DNA from 4 places in the Ruegeria sp. AB8 genome. Region 2 is predicted to be linked to each of the others. Evidence: riboswitches for the same ligand, from Rfam matches in the RefSeq annotation. Region 2 holds a riboswitch; each other region holds the start of a gene.
What was found. A riboswitch is a leader RNA that binds a small molecule or an ion and turns the genes downstream of it on or off. The one in region 2 is predicted to bind cobalamin.

Region 1 (3,203 bases), on a different contig from region 2:
CATGCCCTTGGCGATGATCCGCGCCGTTGTCGTTTTGCCGGTGCCGCGGATGCCGGTCATGATGAAGGCCTGCGCGATCCGGTCTGCCTCGAACGCGTTTTTCAGGGTGCGCACCATGGCATCCTGACCAACCAGGTCGGCAAAGGTTTCCGGGCGGTATTTGCGGGCAAGAACCTGATAAGCGGGGCGTGGCGAGTCGGTCATTTCTGCTCTGTCGGATTCGTATCAGAAGTGCAGCGTAGAGTGCGCCGCCGCCTGCGTCCACAGCCGGTTCGCGAAATTCATTTGGGAATGCTTCGGGATGCGCGTAAAAATGAAGGCGAAAGCATTTTTGACCGGATTCTTGTGCGTAACGATTAAGGAGGGCGCGTTGCATGTCTCAGATGATTATTCATGCGCTGCAGGTCGGAGGAGGTACTCTGGCCCTGACATCAATGCCGGGGCGTGGGGGTAAATATGCCCAGGACCTGAATGCGATTTCCGACTGGAAGCCAGGTCTTGTCATTTCAATGACGACCGAAGTCGAGATGCTGCAGGACGGCGCGCGTGACTTCGGAACCGACATTCAGGCGCGCGCCTGCCGCTGGGTCCATCTGCCGGTCGAAGATTTCGGTGCACCCCCCGACGCCGTGACCGCGCGCTGGCCCGATGTAAGCGCGGCCGTCCGCCATGCCCTGTCAGGGGGCGGGCGCATTCTGGTGCATTGCCGGGGCGGCTGTGGCCGGTCCGGAATGGTGGTGTTGCGCCTGATGGTCGAATGTGGCGAGCAACCGGGTGCAGCCCTGAAACGGTTGAGGGCGGTGCGGCCCTGTGCGGTTGAAACAGATGCACAACTGGCATGGGCCACGCAATTGATTCCGGCCAGCGCGGACCCGTAGGTCAGGCCGACAAATGTCCGGCCTGGGCCGCTACTTGGCGACCTGCCAGGGCCGAAGCTTCAAGCATGGCGCAGGGCGGGTCCGACAGAATTGCGGACGGCAGCGCACGGAACTCTGCGCAGAACATCATGTCTGCATAATCCTCCAACCTGTCGCCCGGAGTTTCCTCATTCGTTCCGCAAAACACCCGGATTTTGTCTGGCCGCGCGTGGAACCGGGCCATGCACCCTTCGGGGCAATGGGCAAGCTCGCTGCTGCCTTCAATGGCGAATTGCGGGGTTGCGGCCGGGCCGGCGCTTGCCACGGCGCGCGTCAGAGCCCGCGCCATTTGCGCCAGTGCCGGACAGGGTTTGCCGGTGCGCTGGCACACAGTGGCAGAAAATTCGTGTGTCCTTGTCTTCCAGATCATAATGCGCCCTCCGCGCGCGGCGCGGGGCAAGGATCAGGTGTGACGGGGCTATGCCATCAGGACCTGCCCGGACACCCCGCCCGAGTTTCGGTTTCAGTATCGATGGCAGGTCTCCTGACTTGCGGGTCATCGCTTTGCCGACCTTCCCAGCCTTTCGGCCAGTGGTGTTTCGGCATTGCTCACCGCTTACAGTTGCGGGGGCAGTCTCGGCCTTGGTTCCTTCCGGCAATGCCAGACAGAACCGCACCGTGTTCCCTTTTCATCCCGGCCCCGGAAAGGGCGCGGAAACCATCGCCTCATCGCTAGCGGTTGCGGGGTCCCCGAGTCAAGCGCATTGCGCGGGCCGAGGCATTTGGTCCGATGCGTGGTCGGGAAAGCGGACGTTTGGTCATGTTTGCACCGGGTTGACTTGAGCGGGCGACTGGCCTGACAGATAGGTGAACTGAACTGTTCAGTTGAGAGCGGAGCATGAGATGTTGGACATACAGGAACAGGTCTTGACCGAAGACATACGATTTCCCGCCGGGACGGCTATGCTGTCGGGTCGTCTGTACCTGCCTGTTGCAGCGCCTGATATCGTAGTTGTTCTGAACAGCGCGACCGGCGTTCCCCAGGACTATTATCAGCATTTTGCCCGGTGGCTGGCGGAAGAGCAGGGCATTGCCTGTCTGACCTATGATTACCGCGATTTCGGAAAATCGCTATCGGGGCGTTTGAAGGATTCGCGTGTCACCATGTCCGATTGGGCGCTGATCGATATTCCCGCGGCCCGGGCCGAGATGCGGCGGCGATTCCCAAGTGCGCGGCAGTGGACCATTGGTCATTCGCTGGGGGGTATGCTTGGGCCATTGCAATCGGATGTGGATCAGATCGACCGGATGATTTGTGTGTGTTCCGGCCTGGTTACGTTGTCGGATCATCCCTGGCCCTACCGGGGGCTGGCCGGAATCTTCTGGTACGGGCATGCGCCTTTTGCAGTTCATATGCTGGGGTATCTGCCCGGCAAGGCCATTGGGTTTGGTTCGGACCTGCCGTCAAAGGTCTACTGGCAATGGCGAAAATGGTGCACCTCGCCGAACAGCTATCTGCCTGAAATTGGCCAAGGCCTGCCCGCAGTGACCTGGTCGCGGGCCGGTGGTCCGGTTGACCTGTTTGCGATTTCGGACGACCAGATGGTGCCTGAAAATGCGGTCCGGAGGCTGGCCGAGCTATACGGCCCGGACGCCAACCGTCATGTGCTTGAACCAAAGGATTTCGGGCTGAAATCCATTGGCCACATTGGTGTTTTTGCGCGCAAAAACAAAGCGGTCTGGCCGAGGCTGATCGAGTCTGCGGAGCAGCAAGTCCGTTCCGACCGGAAAGATGTGACGATTGCGGGATGAAGTGAGAGGTTGGACATCGACCCAAGCGGGGCTCGTTGTGGCTGCTTCCTTCCGGACCTGACCAGGTTGGCGAGGCGCTCGCCCGCGCCAACCTCTCAATCGTCGATATAGGGAAGTTGCGCCAGGAAGACAACCCGTCAGAGTGACAGTCTGATCCGCAGAAAGCCTTCCGGGTCATGCCCCAGCACATGCGGATCGTATGCGTCCAGTTCGGAGAGATGCGCCCTTGCTCCCGGCCCGGTTTTCAGAATCGAAGCGTGGCCGGGAAGCCGGACAAGGCTGAAGGGGAAGGGCGCAGATTGCATCGGGTCGCCCGGTAATCCCCCCGAAAGATAGTCGCGCAGGACGTCCCTGATGGGTAAGGTCGGCAGATCGATCTGCCGGGCCTGATGCGCAACTGGGAAGTGTCCGCCGCCGCTGGCCCGGTAACTGTTCAGGGCCACAACGAATTTCTGGGTGGGTTCAATAGGGATTCCACCGCAGCAAATCTCGCAGACACGGTTTGCGGTGGGATCGACCAGCATTCCGTGAGAA
Region 2 (3,203 bases):
TCAGCGATCTTTGCGGTCCAGACCGCATGGCATTTCTGTGCCGCGGCGCTGGTCGGGGAAACACCCGGCGATTTCGACAAGATGATCGCCAACGTCCGCGACGTCATGGCCAAAGAGGCAAATCCGGCCCTGATCGCCCTGATCCAGGCGGCGTCGGCGCGGGGCGTCGATATCCTGTGTGACGACGACGAGATTTCGATCGGCCACGGGGTCGGAAGCCGGACCTGGGCCTGGAACGCTCTGCCTGCGCCTGATGAAGTCGAGTGGGACGCCTTGCACAACATCCCCGTCGCCTTCATCACCGGAACCAATGGCAAGACCACAACGACCCGGCTGCTTGAGGCGATCGCCCGGGCGGCGGGCAAGGTTGCCGGGCTGACCTCGACCGAGTTTGTCCGCGTCGGCGACGACATCCTCGACCGTGGTGATTATTCCGGCCCCGGCGGAGCGCGCATGCTGCTGCGCGACCGGCGGCTTGAAGTCGCCTGTCTGGAGGTTGCCCGTGGCGGAATCCTGCGCCGGGGTCTTCCAACCCATGCCGCCTCGGCTGCGGCTGTCACAAATGTCGCCAATGATCATCTGGGTCAGTACGGCGTCAACACGGTTCCGGAGTTGGCGCAGGCCAAGTTCGCCGTGCATCGCACCCTTAAGAAAGATGGCGTTCTGGCCCTGAACGCGGATGACCCCTTTGTCCGGGATGAGGCGCTGAACACGTCCTGCAGGATCTGGTGGTTCTCGCTGGACCAGAAAAACGCACTGATCCAACAATCCCGCGAGCAAGGACATTGTTGTGCCTTCCTGCGGGACGAGATGATCGTGTTCTTCGATGGCTCCACGGAACAACCGGTGATTTCGGTTCACGATGTACCGCTCGCTATGGGTGGGGCTGCCAGGTACAATATCCTCAACGCAATGACTGCGCTGTGTCTGGCCTGCGCACTGGATATCCCGATGCAGGCCATTCGCACGGGATTGTCCGGTTTCAAGCCAGACGCCAAAGATAATCCGGGCCGGTGCAACGAGTTTTCCCATAGCGGCGCCCGCGTCTTTGTCGATTTTGCGCATAACCCACATTCGGTCGCAGCGGTGTGCGAGGCTTTGTCCGGACTTCCGGCAAAGCGCCGCTTCATACTGCTAAGCCATGCCGGGGACCGGTCCGATCAGGACATCATCGATGTCACGCAAACGGCATTGCGGTTCCAGCCGGATGTGATCGTCGCTGCCGAGCTTGAGGGTTATCTGCGGGGACGCAACCTTGGTGAGATTCCAAAGCTGATTAAGCAGGCGGCAATGAACAACGGTCTTCGGGATGAGCAGATCCTGAGCGCGCCTTCCCCGGTCGAGGCGAGCAGGACAATACTGGATCAGATCGAACCGGGCGATCTTGCCCTGTTGCTGGTCTTGTCCGAGCGCGAACAGGTTCTGAAACTGCTGGAGAATTGAACCGGCACGCTGAACGCGAGGCACCCGGGCAGTTACCGATGGATGCCGCTCCGCCGCCGAACAGAGTGTCCTGGCAACAATTCTGTATTGACGCATGCCCGGGTCTGAGGCACTTAGCTAGAAGATGGTTCCCGAAGGAAGACCCGAGGGATGAAAAGGGAATACGGTGCGGCCCAGTGGGCCAAGTCCGTAACTGCCCCCGCAACTGTAAGCGGTGAGCGACGCCAAACACCCACTGGCCGAATGGGCCGGGAAGGAAGGCCAAGCAAGGACCCGCGAGTCAGGAGACCTGCCATCAATGTTCAACCAACCCGGGGCGGGGCGCCCTGGAAGGAGGCTTAGATGGCACGTCAGTCACGTGTTTACATGATCAGCACCTTCTGTCCGCGCTTGGCAACAAGTGGAGCGGACCATGTCAGACGCCACTGATCATGTTCTTCTGATCTGTTCGACATGCAACGGTGATTTGTCTGCGGACAAAATACGCTCTTCTTTGTCAGATGCGCTGCCGTCCGCGTTTGCCATTCGCACGGTCGATTGCATGGCCGGGTGTGCGCAGCCGACAACTGTTGGGTTTCAGGCCGCCGGCAAAGCCCAATACCTGTTCGGCGACATCCGGACCCCGCATGACATCGCGGCCTTGGCCGAATTCGCGTTGCAATATCAGAACAGTGCCGATGGATGGACCTGCGCGTCCGACAGGCCGAGCGCGCTTTTTGACAAAACCCTTTCCCGTTTGCCCCGAATGACTTTGGAGGAGCATTCATGACGACCTCTGCATTTCTTGCCGTGCGTGACGTCGAGTACTATGCGCTGAATGGTGATGTACTGCTGCAAGCGGCGTCTTTCGAACTGGAAGAAGGTGCCATCCTTGCAATTGCCGGGCCGAACGGGGCCGGGAAGACGACGCTTCTGAACCTGTTGTGCGGCACAGCCGAACTGGCGCTGGGCGACGTTTTGATCAATGGGCGCAGCCTGAAACACATGCCCGCCAACCAGCGCGCCCGAATGATCGCTGTTGTCAGCCAGCACGAGCTGCCGGATAGCAGATTGTCTTTGCGGGAATATGTGGCCTTGGGGCGAATCCCGATCCGGGCTGACCGGTCGAAAGAGGGCCACGCCGCCGAACTGGACAGGGTTTTGAACCTGACAGGTCTGAGTGATCTGGCGGAAAAACGAATGGGCGTACTTTCCGGGGGCGAACGTCAACGCGCGCATATCGCGCGTGCTCTGGCACAGAACCCTTCACTATTGTTTTTGGACGAACCGACAAACCATCTGGACCCCGACGCCAAGGGGCGGATGCTGTCGCTCGTTGCCGAGTTGGGCATAACGGTGGTCATGATCGTCCACGACCTCGTCATGATCCCCGAATTCGCCACTCACGTGGCCATGATGAAATCCGCGCGGCTCACGGGCTTTGGTCCCGTGGCCGATGTGCTGACCTCGGACCGGGTCCGGGAAACCTTTGGCGTCGACTACCTGTGCTTTCACCATGAGGGCCGCGTGATTCCGGCGCTGGATATCCGAAAAACCTCGGTCTCAAACTAACCCTAGGAGCATCTTTGAATGAAACAGATCTGGTCGGTGGTCCTGACCACAGCCCTGGCAGGCGGTGCGTCGGCACAAGAAATTGCCGTCGACAATTGCGGCAAGTCGCTAGTTTTTGAAACTGCACCCGAGCGGATTGTCGTGCACGATATGAACATGACCGACATGGCCTTTGCGCTGGGTCTGCAAGACAAGATCGTCGGGCTGAC
Region 3 (3,203 bases), on a different contig from region 2:
ATGCTCGAACAGCGCCCTGTCCCGTTCATACAGGCGCTTCAGATGTGTGCTGCGATAGGTGGGCCTGCGCGAAAACAGGATCATGTCATGGGCGCGGGCCACGGTGTTGATACTGTCCAGCTGAACAAAACCAAGCCGTCGGATCAGGTCCAGAAGATCCGCGCCCTTTGCGCTGCCCGACGGGGTTTCGGACAGCAAGTGACGATCCATGAACACCGCACGGGCTGTCCGGTTGTCCAGTTTCGGCAGTGCCAAGACTCTAACGCCGCTTCAGTGTGTCGCCGTAGCTGATTTTTGGCGTCAGGGTTACGCGGGTTTCAATCTCGGCTTCCGGGTCGGCCAGCTGTGCCGCGATGATCCCTGCGGCCTGGCGGCCGATTTCCAGCCGGCAGGCATCCATGGTTGCCAGTTTGCGGGGCAGACCTTGCAGCAGTTCGACATTGTTGAACCCCGCCAACCCGATCTGACCAGGGATGTCGATCCCCTGATCCAGCAGGTACAACAGCCCGCCAGCGCCGATCATATCATTGGAATAATACAGAAAATCCAGTTCCGGCGATCGTTCCAGCATCGCCTGCGTCATCTCGCGCCCCTTGGCCAGTGCCGACCCGCCCGAGTAGAACTCGCGGTCCTCGATCTCGATCCCGTGTTTGCCCAGAACCTCGGTAAAGCCCTCGAAACGTTTGCGCGCGCGGTGGTCCAAAGGCATCTTGGTCCCCATGAAACCGATATGCTGGTATCCGGCCTTCAGAATGGCCTGCGCCATTTCACGGCCGGCACGGCGGTGTGAAATGCCGACCATCGCATCCACGGGTTTGCCGTCGGTATCCATGATTTCGACCACCGGAATGCCCGCGGAATCCAGCATCGCCCGGGCCGCTTCCGTGTGTTCCAGGCCTGCGATGATCACGCCCGAAGGCCGCCACGAGAGCATCTCGTAAAGGACCTTTTCCTCTTTTTCCGGCAAATAATCGGTCACGCCGACCACTGGCTGCAATTCGGTGTCTTCCAGAACCTGATTGATGCCGGTCAGGACCTCGGGGAAGACCATGTTGGACAGTGAGGGGATGATGACCGCAACCAGATTGACCCGGCTGGATGCCAGCGCACCCGCAATTTTGTTGGGCACGTATCCCAGCTCTTTTGCGGCGGCCAGAACCCGTGTTCGGGTCGCATCCGATACATCACCCCGATTGCGCAGGACCCTGCTGACCGTCATTTCGGATACCCCCGACGCTTCCGAGACATCGCGAAGGGTGAGCGGGCGTTTTGTTTCTGTGGTCACGAGGCACCTGCACTGTTGTTTTGCCCGATGGTAGCGTGAACACGGCGACAAGTACAACAACTCTGCTTCTGCATCGGGCGCTGGGCCGGTCGGACCTTTTGTGCATCGGAGCGACCCTACATATTTGTAACGAGTTCAATTAAACACGCGAGTCAACGCCCGCAGTTTCAGGCCTAAAAATCTCAAGTCCGCGAACTGAACCGACGACTATTGAACACATAAAGAGATCTAGGAAAACACACACACTCGCGGTGGCGCATACCAAACCGCGTAGCAAGCGCGAACATGCAATTTCTGATTTCGCAAATGGCCCATGCAACGCCGCAATCAATTGTTGACCGTGTCTTACATATTCTGGCATGAACGCGCCATGTTCGGTTCCGGGGACATCTTCGGAAGCAATAGGGAATGCAGTGCGGCACATTTTGCCAACTCTGCAACTGCCCCCGCAACTGTAGGCGGCGAGCGCGGCTGATAATGCCACTGGGGTATCCCGGGAAGGTTAGTTTAGCGCTTTGACCCGCAAGTCAGGAGACCTGCCGAACATGCGCCCTTGGAAGGGGCGTTCATCATCGGCGACGGGGTGTGCGCCGGATCTGTTTGCCCGACAAGGCAGATGGCTTCGCGTTCCCCATCGTCAAAGCAGAATTGTTCCGGGGAAGGCGCGACGTGAGAAGGACTCGATTTGTGAAAAAACTGCTGGTGGCTGCAACGGCTGCTTTGGCGATGCCTGCATTGGCGCAGGCCCATTTCCTGCTGGAATATACCGACGACACGATGATCGAACGCCCCGGTGACGTTCCGGTCAAACTGGTTTTCTGGCACCCGTTTGAAGCTGGTCACGTGATGACCCTGGAAAAACCGGAAGAATTCTTTGTGATCCACAACGGTGAAAAAACCGATCTGATGGGTACGCTGCAAGAAACCACCTTTGAAGGACCGGACAACATTGCCAAAGCGTTCCTGGGCTCGATTCCGGTGAAGCGCTCGGGTGACTATGTGGTGGTTACAGTTCCTGCGCCTTACTACGAAGAATCCGAGGATATCTATATCCAGCAGATCACCAAGGCTTACCTCAACCGAAACGAACTGCCGACCGATTGGGATCAGCCGCAGGGGCTGGCCGCCGAGATTCTGCCGCTGAACAAGCCTTACAACATCATCGCCGGGTCAACCTTTACCGGTCGCGTGTTGAGCGAGGGACAGCCCGTCGCCGGCGCAAAAATCGAAATCGAGTACATCGCCGCAGCACCGGACATGACCGGCACCGGCGCGAAGGACGCCACCGTGTCCCCATTGCCGGGCGGCGCGTTGGTCGCGATTTCGGATGACAACGGATATTTCACTTTTGGTGTGCCAAAAGCCGGGTACTGGGGCTTCGCCGCTTTGGGCGTGGGCCCGGAAACCGAGCATGAAGGCAAAGAGCTGAGCCAGGATGCGGTCATCTGGATCCGCGCCTGGGATCTGGAGTAAGCCTGAATGCACATCGTCGACGGAGCCCTTTCCAACCCTGTCGTGATCGGCGGTGCGGTCGCCGCGGCTGGCGGGATCGCATTGGGCCTGAAATCGCTGGATCTGGATCGCATTCCCACGGCGGGCGTGTTGTCGGCCAGCTTTTTTGTCGCCTCGCTGATCCATGTGCCGATTGGCCCGTCGTCTGTGCATTTGATTCTGAACGGTCTGGCCGGGCTTCTGCTCGGCTGGGCCGCCTTTCCGGCCCTTTTTGTCGGCTTGCTGCTGCAGGCCGTGTTCTTTGGTTTTGGCGGATTGACCGTGCTGGGGATCAACACGGTGAATATCGCCCTTCCGGCGGTGCTGACCTGGATGATCTTTGGTCGCCTGATCGCACGTGGCTCACCTGTTCAGGGGGCGATCTGGGGCGGAATTGGCGGCGCGTTTTCGATCGCGGCCACAACGG
Region 4 (3,203 bases), on a different contig from region 2:
TTTTTCCTGCCTCGCAAGGTACACCAAACGTAACTATTGTCGAGAAATACACCCGATACGAGTTGAACAATCAGTGGTGTAGCTATCTGAAATTGCGATTGCCCTAAAAGCCTGTCGAATTGCGTTGCAATACGATCGTCCTGCAATGCGTTTTGCGTTGATAGGCGGGTTTGAACAACCGGCAAGGTCCAATCGCCGCAAATGCTTGGAGGCCGATATGACTATCAGGATAACCATGCTTTTTACTGGAATAGGGTTGGCTATCGCGACACCGGCGCTGCCCGACACCAGAGCCGACACTCCGCAAGCCGCACACGTAGCGTATCTTGCAGCGATCAACTCGAACAAACTGGATCAATTCCTTGAGACGGTCACTGATGACGTGGTCTTCATCGCACCCGGCGCGCCTGTTATGGAAGGCAAAGCCAAGGTCGGGCCTTGGGTGCGCGGGTATTTCGACGCCGTTCACACCAGTTGGAAAAAGCAATCGCTGGAATTTGTTGTGGCGGCGGACTGGGCGTTTGAGCGTTATGAGTTTACCGCCACCGATGTTCCGCGTGACCCGGGCCCTGCCACTGTTTCCACGGGCCATGGCATCAATATCTACCATCTCGAAGATGACGGAACATGGCGCGTGGCGCGGGATATCTGGTCCAACGCGAATACCTTCAGCGCCGGCAGATCAATCGCGCCCGCGTGTTCGGGGCGTGCCGAACCTTGCTGATCAAAAGATTTGATTGGTTGGCACGCCGCCCAGATGGCTTGGACACATACTGGATCGGCCGCTTTTAACCGGGTTCCGTCCACGGCCAACTACATTGGCCTCAGGACGGAACCAGGCAAGTACTTTTCTCGGCAACCGAAAGGCCCAACCCGCAGACCGGGCATTAGCGAATTACTGGGCCACAACTTCCTTGCAGCTGCCTTTGCCCCATCCGGATTTGCTGCCCGAAGCCGAATAGTCAAACGTGCCAGTCTTGAGATTCACGTTGTAATTCAGGGTAAAGCCGTCACCGATATACAGGTAAGTCAGGGTGTCGAGGCCGGGATACACCTCAGCCTTATTGTCGATATCACCAATGGTAATATGCCCTTTGTTCTGGCCTTCGTATTTGACCAGCGTGGCCGCCATTTCCGGATATTTTGCATCCGGCGCTTCACACTCGAACACCCGGTCTTCCGCAACTGCAGCGACGGGTAAGAACACAAGAAAAGCTGCTAACTTTTTCATTTTTTTGTTTCCTGGCATATTCTGTTCGCCGACGCCCGCTAAGGACAGTTTGAGGCATAATTTTGCAAAAATTCTGGCTACTCTGTGCACGGCAAGACGGCCATCAGATTCGATCTCGAAGCGGTCGTTTTTGCCGGGTCTTGCGCGAATACTGAAATGGAGTACCCCGAGCCGGTCGGAACGGCGGCTACTTAATCAACGAAACCCCAATCCCTCGGTTTAGCGATGCTCGGAGATGACGGTCGATTGGTCGCCGCAACGTCCACACACGGCCTGCCCCAGTGGCTCTGAAGCCGAATCTGCCCCGCCTGGCCGGGTCCCGCCGACCCCTTCCAAAATCAGCGAACATCACACTGAACCCCTCAATCACGCAGGATTTCCGGCGCAGCAAGCGCCCGGCGATGCCGCTGAGTGACCACCTCAGGTCGCTTTTCCCTTCCGGCGGCAAAACCGCGCATCCTGAAGCTTGACAAGTCCCCCGCCTGTGCCGCATGTCCGACCCGTTGGTGTCCATCCCTGGATGGATGAAAAGGGAATGCGTCAGCGGTTTTTCCGTCAAACGCAGCCGCCCCCGCGACCGTGACCGGAGAGGGTGCCCATAGCCACTGGCCGAAAGGCCGGGAAGGCGGGACATCTGCCAGAGCAAGCCTCTGACATCCGCAAGCCGGGAGACCTGCCAGCACCCGAAGAAGAAACCGGGCGGGGTGTTCCGGTGTCGGGTCCATGTGCAGACGCGTGGCCCGCATGAAACCCCGTCCCCCGCGAAGAGGATTTGGGGGGATGAGAGACATGACCGAGACCGCACCAGTCGAGTTGCTGGTCTGTACCACGTGCCGCCGTGGACTGCCCGTCGAGGATGATGAAAAACGCCCCGGCACATTGCTGCACAAAGCGCTGCAACAGGCCGACCTGCCCGAAGGCATCACGCTGAAACCCGTCGAATGCCTGTCGAACTGCGATCAGGGCTGCTCGATCGTGCTGCGCGGTGGACCGGGTCGCTGGACCTTTGTCTATGAGAACCTGAACGAAGCCGAACACGTTGACGTCATTGTCGACGGTGCGACCAAATATCTGGCGACCGAGGACGGCTTGGTCAAATGGCGTGAGCGCCCCGAACATTTCCGCAAAAACTGCGCCTCCCGCATTCCCCCGATTGGAGCCCTGAAATGAGCACTCTTGAGAAACTTCCCGTCACTGTGATCACCGGCTTTCTGGGCTCAGGGAAGACAACGCTGGTCAAGCACCTGATGCAGAACCCGCAGGGCAAACGTCTGGCGGTCGTGGTCAATGAATTCGGCGACGTGGGCGTCGACGGCGATATTCTGAAATCCTGCGCCATTCCCGATTGTCCGGCAGAGAACATCATGGAACTGGCAAACGGCTGCATCTGCTGCACCGTGGCCGATGATTTCATTCCGACCATCGAAGCGCTGATGGCGCTGGACCCGCGCCCCGATCACATTCTGATCGAAACCTCCGGCCTCGCCCTGCCCAAGCCGCTGCTGAAAGCCTTTGACTGGCCCGATATCCGCTCGAAAATCACTGTGGACGGCGTGATCGCTCTGGCCGATGCCGAGGCGGTCGCGGCAGGTCGCTTCGCTCCGAACGTCGAGGCGGTGGATGCCCAGCGCCTGGCCGATGACTCGATCGACCACGAAACGCCTCTTTCCGAGGTGTTCGAGGATCAGATATCCTGCGCCGATATCATCCTGCTGACCAAGCCCGATCTGGCAGGGCCAGAGGGTGTTGCCAAAGCCAAAGAGGTCATCGCAGCCGAGGCCCCGCGCCCGCTGCCCGTCGTAGAGGTTGCCGAAGGCGTCGTAGACGTCCGCGTCGTGCTCGGTCTGGAAGCTGCAGCCGAGGATGACATGGACGCGCGTCCGTCGCATCACGACGGTCATCACGACCACGAACATGACGACTTCGAAAGCATCATCGTCGAACTGCCGGAGCAAAGCGATCCACTCGATCT

Region 1: it holds a riboswitch for cobalamin, as region 2 does, so the genes downstream of both, ACR0CG_RS03055 (hypothetical protein) here and ACR0CG_RS08940 (DUF1636 family protein) in region 2, are expected to answer to the same signal.
Region 3: it holds a riboswitch for cobalamin, as region 2 does, so the genes downstream of both, ACR0CG_RS05275 (DUF4198 domain-containing protein) here and ACR0CG_RS08940 (DUF1636 family protein) in region 2, are expected to answer to the same signal.
Region 4: it holds a riboswitch for cobalamin, as region 2 does, so the genes downstream of both, ACR0CG_RS19260 (DUF1636 domain-containing protein) here and ACR0CG_RS08940 (DUF1636 family protein) in region 2, are expected to answer to the same signal.

The regions. Positions count from the first base shown of each region.
Region 1 is NZ_JBQGAB010000002.1:190,540-193,742, forward strand. Features, by position in the region: gene ACR0CG_RS03045 (DNA polymerase III subunit gamma/tau) at 1-204, opposite strand, end outside; gene ACR0CG_RS03050 (protein-tyrosine phosphatase family protein) at 375-878, shown strand; gene ACR0CG_RS03055 (hypothetical protein) at 880-1,287, opposite strand; cobalamin riboswitch at 1,375-1,595, opposite strand; gene ACR0CG_RS03060 (alpha/beta hydrolase family protein) at 1,761-2,669, shown strand; RNA gene ffs (signal recognition particle sRNA small type) at 2,669-2,767, opposite strand; gene ACR0CG_RS03070 (bifunctional 2',3'-cyclic-nucleotide 2'-phosphodiesterase/3'-nucleotidase) at 2,807-3,203, opposite strand, start outside.
Region 2 is NZ_JBQGAB010000007.1:60,538-63,740, reverse strand. Features, by position in the region: gene ACR0CG_RS08945 (Mur ligase family protein) at 1-1,443, shown strand, start outside; cobalamin riboswitch at 1,552-1,754, shown strand; gene ACR0CG_RS08940 (DUF1636 family protein) at 1,856-2,212, shown strand; gene ACR0CG_RS08935 (ABC transporter ATP-binding protein) at 2,209-2,994, shown strand; gene ACR0CG_RS08930 (ABC transporter substrate-binding protein) at 3,013-3,203, shown strand, end outside.
Region 3 is NZ_JBQGAB010000003.1:285,611-288,813, forward strand. Features, by position in the region: gene ACR0CG_RS05265 (winged helix-turn-helix domain-containing protein) at 1-255, opposite strand, end outside; gene ACR0CG_RS05270 (LacI family DNA-binding transcriptional regulator) at 260-1,285, opposite strand; cobalamin riboswitch at 1,644-1,843, shown strand; gene ACR0CG_RS05275 (DUF4198 domain-containing protein) at 1,973-2,758, shown strand; gene cbiM (cobalt transporter CbiM) at 2,765-3,203, shown strand, end outside.
Region 4 is NZ_JBQGAB010000022.1:2,955-6,157, forward strand. Features, by position in the region: gene ACR0CG_RS19250 (YybH family protein) at 218-724, shown strand; gene ACR0CG_RS19255 (hypothetical protein) at 896-1,231, opposite strand; cobalamin riboswitch at 1,719-1,926, shown strand; gene ACR0CG_RS19260 (DUF1636 domain-containing protein) at 2,021-2,401, shown strand; gene cobW (cobalamin biosynthesis protein CobW) at 2,398-3,203, shown strand, end outside.